Regions from separate parts of the Blastococcus sp. Marseille-P5729 genome, predicted to be linked through region 2. Evidence: riboswitches for the same ligand, from Rfam matches in the RefSeq annotation. Region 2 holds a riboswitch; the other holds the start of a gene.

Region 1 (3,398 bases), 100 kb from region 2:
TGCATCTCATCGCAGCCGACGGCAGCCGGCGGCGTCGCACCGTTGAGGGCACCGACACCTCGGCCGCAGATATTCAGGAGATCTGTCGCGAATTAGCGCGTCGGTGGTGAGGCACGATTCCTAGTCGGGTCTCAAGGGAATCGCTCGCGCATCGGGCTTGCGCGAGCCTGTTGCCTTTTCAGGCAACGATCTCGATGAACCGCCCCGGCAAGTCCAGAGACTCCGTTCCTTGGGAAGGATGGAGTCATGTCTGGGAGTACGTCGAAGAGGTACCCGGCCGAGCTGCGTGAGCGGGCGGTCCGGATGGTCACCGAGATTCGGGCCGACCACGAGTCGGAATGGGCGGCGATGAGCAAGGTCGCTGAACTGCTCGGGGTCGGGACGCCGGAGACGGTCCGGAAGTGGTGTCGGCAGGCCGAGGTCGATGCCGGCAGGCGCCCCGGGGTGACCTCGGAGGAGTCGGCGGAGTTGAAGCGGTTGAAGCGGGAGAACGCCGAGTTGAAGCGGGCCAACGCGATTCTCAAGAGCGCGTCGGTTTTCTTCGCAGCCGAACTCGACCGGCCACAGCGCTGATCGTGCGCTACATCGACGAGCACGTCGGTGAGCGCCACGATGACGGTCTGCGATGGGGTGTCGAGTCGATCTGTGCCGCGCTCACCGAGCTCGGCGCCAAGATCGCCCCCGCGACCTACTACGAGCACCGCCACCGCAAGCCGACCGCCCGCGAGGTGCGCGACGAGGAACTGAAGCCGAAGGTCGCCGAGGTCCACGCGGCGAACTACGGCGTCTACGGCGCGCGGAAGGTGTGGCTGACGCTCAACCGGGAGCGGGCCGCAGATGCGCCGCCGATCGCGCGCTGCACCGTGGAGCGGCTCATGGGTGAGCTCGGCCTGGCCGGCGCGGTGCGGGGCAAGGCCAAGCGCACCACGATCAGCGACCCGAAGGCGCCGAAGCCACTGGATCTCGTCGACCGGAGCTTCCGGCCGTTAGCACCCGATCGGCTCTGGGTGGCGGACTTCACCTACTGCTCGACGTGGTCGGGCTGGTGCTACACCGCGTTCGTGATCGACGCCTACGCCCGGCGGATCCTGGGCTGGTCGGTAGCGACCACGATGACCAGCCAGCTCGTCGTGGACGCCGTTGAACAGGCGATCTGGACCCGCGGCCGCGAAGGGCGTGACCTGGCCGGACTGGTTGCGCACCATGACCACGGCACGCAGTACCTGTCCGTGGCCTACTCCGAGAAGCTCGACGCCGCCGGGATCAAGCCTTCGACCGGCGCGGTGGGCTCGTCCTACGACAACGCACTGGCCGAATCGATCATCGGGCTTTACAAGACCGAGCTGGTCAAGAAGCAGCGGCCGTGGAAGGGCTTCGACGACCTCGAGGTCGCCACCGCTGAATGGGTGGACTGGTACAACCACCGCCGGCCCCACGAGTACTGCGACGACCTCACGCCCGTCGAGGCAGAGGCCGCTCACTACGCTCACCACGAGACCCCAGCAACCGTTGGAGTCTCAAGCTAGAAAGTCTCCGGACACGCCGGGGCGGTTCACCCGGGACTCGATGTTGCTTACGGCTCGAGCCCAGTCACAGTCCATGGCAGCGCGCACCGGGATTCGGTCTCTACTCAGTCTGGCGCCGACCCGGCCTAGTTTCAACTGGCCGAACGAACACGGAAGCTTGTGGTTCTATCAACGCGTGCACGAACCGATCCCGTCGCCCGATCGGGATCCGCACGAGACAGGGCAGGCTGGAGTCCTCGTCGGGGTTGCGCGCAATCAGCAGCGGCCCAACCCCATCAGGGTAGGCAGAATGCTCGCCCGCCGTGATCTGGGGCACATGACTTGCCCCTGAAACGAGGCTCGTTTACTCTTCAACGAGGTCACGAGAATCGCCGCGAAGCCCTGGCTCGGCGATCGGCAACCCCCGCCTCGTGGTGGGGTGCTCCAGGTGAAGACCTGGCCGGATCGCAACAGCGACCGGCAAGTACGAGTTCGCTCACGCGGGTTAGGAGAAACCAGCCATGGACGCCACGTCTGGTTTTCGCACCGCCCATTCACGACCGATGACCGGTCACGAAGCCGCTTGGCGGCTGTACGTCGATCTGGCGCTCGTCGCCAGCATGCGCTGTTCGCGCTAAGAGCGCGTTCCGCCCGACCTACACACCACACATCACCTCCTGACGGATAGTTCCGTCTCGTCGTAGCCGCCTCGGCAGCTTCGGCGATCTTCCTGCATTCCTTACGCAGCGGTGATGTGCCTTCCTACCTTGAGGTGCTTCCACGCATGTCCAACAATCCGGCGACCCCGCCGTCCGCTTCCTCCGAACACATCAACCTCTCTGTCGCGCTCGACGGCGCGGGGTGGCATCCGGCCGCCTGGCGTGAGCCCGGAGCCCGTCCTGCCGACCTGTTCACAACCGCCTACTGGGCAGAGCTCGTCACCGAAGCCGAGCGCGGCCTGCTCGACTTCGTGACGATCGAGGACTCCCTCGGCATCCAGTCCGACCACTTCGGCGGGCCGCCCGACCACCGCACCGACCAGGTACGCGGGCGCCTCGACGCCTCGCTGATCGCGGCGGCGCTCGGGCCCATCACCTCCTCGATCGGCCTGGTCCCCACCGTCACCACCACCCACACCGAGCCGTTCCACATCTCCAAGTCCATCGCCACCCTGGACTTCGCGAGCCGCGGCCGCGCCGGATGGCGGGTGCAGGTCTCCGGCCGCGCCCACGAGGCCGCACACTTCGGCCGCCGCGACATCCCCGAGCTCGACCGAAACTGGGCCACCCAGGAGGACTCCCGCCAGGCCATCCGCGAGCTGTTCGACGAGGCGGCCGACTCGATCGAGGTGGTCCGCCGGCTGTGGGACAGCTGGGAGGACGACGCCGAGATCCGCGACGAGGCGACCGGCCGCTTCATCGACCGCGACAAGCTGCACTACATCGATTTCGAGGGGTCGAAGTTCAGCGTCAAGGGCCCGTCCATCACACCGCGCCCGCCGCAGGGCCAGCCGGTCGTGACGGCTCTCGCGCACGCCGATATCCCCTACGAGCTGGCCGCTCGCGGCGCCGACCTGGTCTTCGTCACCCCGCAGGGCATCGACGACGTGCCCGCCCTGATCGGGCAGGTCCGCGCGGCCGAACAAGCGGTCGGCCGCACCAGTACGCCGCTGCTGATCAACGCAGACCTGCTGGTCGTCCTGGGCGACACCGAGAAGGACGCCCGTGACCGCCTGCGCCGCCTCGACGACACCGCGGGCGAGAAGCTCCGTTCCGACGCCGCGATCCTCGCGACTACCCCCGACCAGCTGGCAACGCTGCTCGTCGACTGGGCGGACGCCGGGTTGGACGGGTTCCGGTTGCGACCCGCGGTGCTACCAGACGACCTCGTCGC
Region 2 (3,398 bases):
GTGCGGGCTCTCGGACGGGCTGCCGGTAGGACTGCAGATCATCGGCCGGCGCAACGACGACGCGCTGGTACTGCGCGCGGCGGCGGCGTACGAGCAGGCGGCCGGCGGGTTCCGGGCGCTGTCCGACCACGGCCGCCGACTGGCGCTGTAACGGGACCGCGCGGCCGACCTCACACCCACGGGCTCGTCCCGGCGGAGCAGGATGGAGCCCATGCAGCGAACCGTCTCCGCCCACGTCGACGCGCAGATCGTCGACACCACCGACCTCGTGCTGTCCATCGCCGTCGCACGCGGCCCGGACATCGCCGAGGAGAGTCTCTCGATGACCCTGGAGGGTCAGCCGCTGGAGTTCACCGAGGTGGTCGAGGCGGACGGCACGCGGCTGCACGTATGCCGCGGCATCCCCACCGGGCAGTTCGTCGCCGAGTACCAGGCGACGGTCGACGGGCAGGCGCGAGCGGCCTGGCATGACGACATCGCCGAGTTCGTCTACGCCCGCCCGAGCCGGTACTGCGAGTCCGACGAGCTCTTCCACAGCGCGTCCGCGCTGTTCGGGGGCCTGCAGGGGCACGACCTCGTCAACGCCGTCCGCGAGTGGGTGAACCAGAACGTGCAGTATTTCAGCGGCTGGTCGCGGGTGACCGACGGCGCGCTGGAGACCTTCCTGCAGCGGCAGGGCGTCTGCCGCGACTTCGCGCACCTGGTGGTCACGCTGCTGCGCGGGCTGTCGGTGCCGACCCGCTTCACCTCGGTCTACGCCCCCGGGCTGCAGCCGATGGACTTCCACGCCGTGGCTGAGGCCTACATCGACGGGCAGTGGTGGATCGTCGATGCCCCCGGGCTGGCGCCGCGCGCCAGCATGCTGCGGATCGCGACCGGGCGGGACGCCGCCGACACCGCGTTCATGACGACGATGCGCGGCGGTGTGCAGATGGGCGACATGACGGTCACCGCCACGGTCGATCCGGAGCTGCCCATCGAGGATCCAACGGCGCTCATCCCGCTGCTGTGAGCCGGGCCGCTGCGGTGACCGGGCCGCGAAGACATCGAGGCCCGGCGGAGTCGAGCTCCCCCGGGCCGCGGTCTTGCGGTTGGATCTTGGTCTTGCCGGCTCGTCAGCCGACGACGCGAACCTGGTCCGCCTGCGGACCCTTGTCGCTCTGTGTCACCTCGAACTCCACACGCTGCCCCTCATCGAGCGCGCGGTAGCCGTCCATGACGATGGCCGAGTGATGAACGAAGACGTCCTGGCCGCCGTCGACGGCAATGAAGCCGAAGCCCTTTTCCGCGTTGAACCACTTCACGGTTCCTTGTGCCACGTGCACTCCTGTTTTGTCATGCTGGGTCGGGCCCCGCGGGGTTGCCGGGCCCGGGTCTTGCTCCGCCCCGCACTACCTGCAGGTCCTGCCATGACACGGCTCCAGCTGCTTCAGAACACCAGCGTCCGCGCCAGGATCGAGCGGGCTGACGCCCACCGACTTGCTGAACTACGACCGATCGCCACGTTACAACCATTCCCTGACGGCGCCAGTTGACGTGCGGTAACAAAACAACAACGTCATCCCGACCTCGGGGCGAACAGGGCGGAGGTCGCCTGAGCGCCTACTGCGTAAGGCCGGCCGCTGGTCCAGGTGCCGCGGCCGCCCCACTGTCCCTCGGATCGCGACCCGGTCGCGGGCTAATCCGCGAGATGCCGTACATTCGTCGGCAGGTCATGAGCTCCAGCGACAAGCCCCGGCTTGCTGGACGGCAACCCTCCACCTGCGGTGGGGTGCTCCGGGTGAAGACCAGGCAGCGACCAGATCCGGTCGCCTGCAAGCGCGGGTTCTTTCATTCGTGAAGGACCCCTAACCACACGGGAGACACCTAACCCATGAGCACTCAGCCCGACAACTGGGCGTTCGAGACCAAGCAGATCCACGCGGGCCAGTCCCTCGACGAGACCGGCGCCCGGGCGCTGCCGATCTACCAGACGACCTCATACGTCTTCAAGGACGCCGAGCAGGCGGCCAACCGGTTCGCCCTCAGCGAGCTGGGCCCGATCTACACGCGCATCACGAATCCCACGCAGGCAGCCGTCGAAGACCGCATCGCCGCCCTGGAGGGCGGTGTCGGCGCCCTGCTGCTGGCCTCGGGCCAGTCGGCCGAGACGCTGGCGATCCTGAACATCGCCGAGGCGGGCGATCAGATCGTCGCCTCGCCGTCGCTGTACGGCGGCACCTACAACCTGTTCAAGCACACGCTGCCGAAGATGGGAATCGAGACGATCTTCGTCGAGGACCCGACCGATCCCGAGTCCTGGAAGTCGGCGATCACCCCGAAGACCAAGCTGTTGTTCGGCGAGTCGATCGCCAACCCGTCGGGCCAGATCCTCGACATCGAGGCGATCGGCGCGATCGCTCACGAGGCCGGCGTCCCGTTCATCGTCGACAACACGATCGCGACACCGTACGTGCTCAACCCGCTGAAGCACGGCGCGGACTACGTCATCCACTCGGCCACCAAGTACCTCGGTGGCCACGGCACGTCGATCGCCGGCGTCATCGTGGACGGCGGCTCGTTCGACTACGCGCAGTACCCCGAGCGCTTCCCGAACTACAACCAGCCCGACCCGTCCTACAACGGCCTGGTCTATGCCCGCGACCTCGGTGTCGGGTCGGCCTTCGGCGCCAACCTGTCCTTCATCCTCAAGGCCCGGGTGCAGCTGCTACGCGACATCGGTCCCGCGGTCTCGCCGTTCAACGCCTTCCTGATCGCGCAGGGCCTGGAGACCCTTAGCCTGCGCGTCGAGCGGCACCTGGAGAACACCCGCAAGGTCGCGGAGTTCCTCGAGAAGCACGACCAGGTCCTGAGCGTCACCTGGGCCTCGCTCGAGTCGTCGAAGTACTACGACCTCGCGCAGAAGTACACGCCCAAGGGCGCCGGCGCCGTCCTCGCGTTCGAGATCGCCGGCGGCATCGAGGCGGGCAAGAAGTTCGTCGACGCGCTCCAGCTGCACAGCCACGTGGCGAACATCGGCGACGTCCGCTCACTGGTGATCCACCCGGCCTCGACCACCCACAGCCAGCTCAACGAGCAGGAGCTGATCGCCGCCGGCGTCACCCCGGGCCTGGTCCGGCTGGCCGTCGGCATCGAGGGCATCGACGACATCATCGCCGACCTCGAGACCGGCTTCGCCGCCGCGAAGTAGCCTCAGATCGCAGCACTGCGACCCGCCGCGGCACCGAGGACCGGTGCCGCGGCGGGTCGTCTCCTTCGGCCACGTGCAACCCTCTGCATTACAACTCTGCCGGCCTGCTCGGACGACCCCGGGGCGCCGGCGGTGGCGCTGCTAGCGGGGCTTCCCCGGCCAGAGGGGATCTCCTCAGCGAGAGGGAATCGCCTCAGCGAGCGGGGAT

The links. A riboswitch is a leader RNA that binds a small molecule or an ion and turns the genes downstream of it on or off. The one in region 2 is predicted to bind S-adenosylmethionine.
Region 1: linked by a shared signal. The riboswitch ahead of DAA40_RS12405 (LLM class flavin-dependent oxidoreductase) and the one ahead of DAA40_RS11970 (bifunctional o-acetylhomoserine/o-acetylserine sulfhydrylase) in region 2 are both predicted to bind S-adenosylmethionine.

The regions. Positions count from the first base shown of each region.
Region 1 is NZ_OMPO01000002.1:812,040-815,437, forward strand. It holds one part of gene DAA40_RS12400 (IS3 family transposase) at 247-535, shown strand; one part of gene DAA40_RS12400 (IS3 family transposase) at 535-1,526, shown strand; SAM riboswitch class IV at 1,884-1,998, shown strand; gene DAA40_RS12405 (LLM class flavin-dependent oxidoreductase) at 2,290-3,398, shown strand, end outside.
Region 2 is NZ_OMPO01000002.1:710,882-714,279, forward strand. It holds gene DAA40_RS11955 (amidase) at 1-151, shown strand, start outside; gene DAA40_RS11960 (transglutaminase family protein) at 212-1,012, shown strand; gene DAA40_RS11965 (cold-shock protein) at 1,116-1,319, opposite strand; SAM riboswitch class IV at 1,711-1,827, shown strand; gene DAA40_RS11970 (bifunctional o-acetylhomoserine/o-acetylserine sulfhydrylase) at 1,874-3,190, shown strand.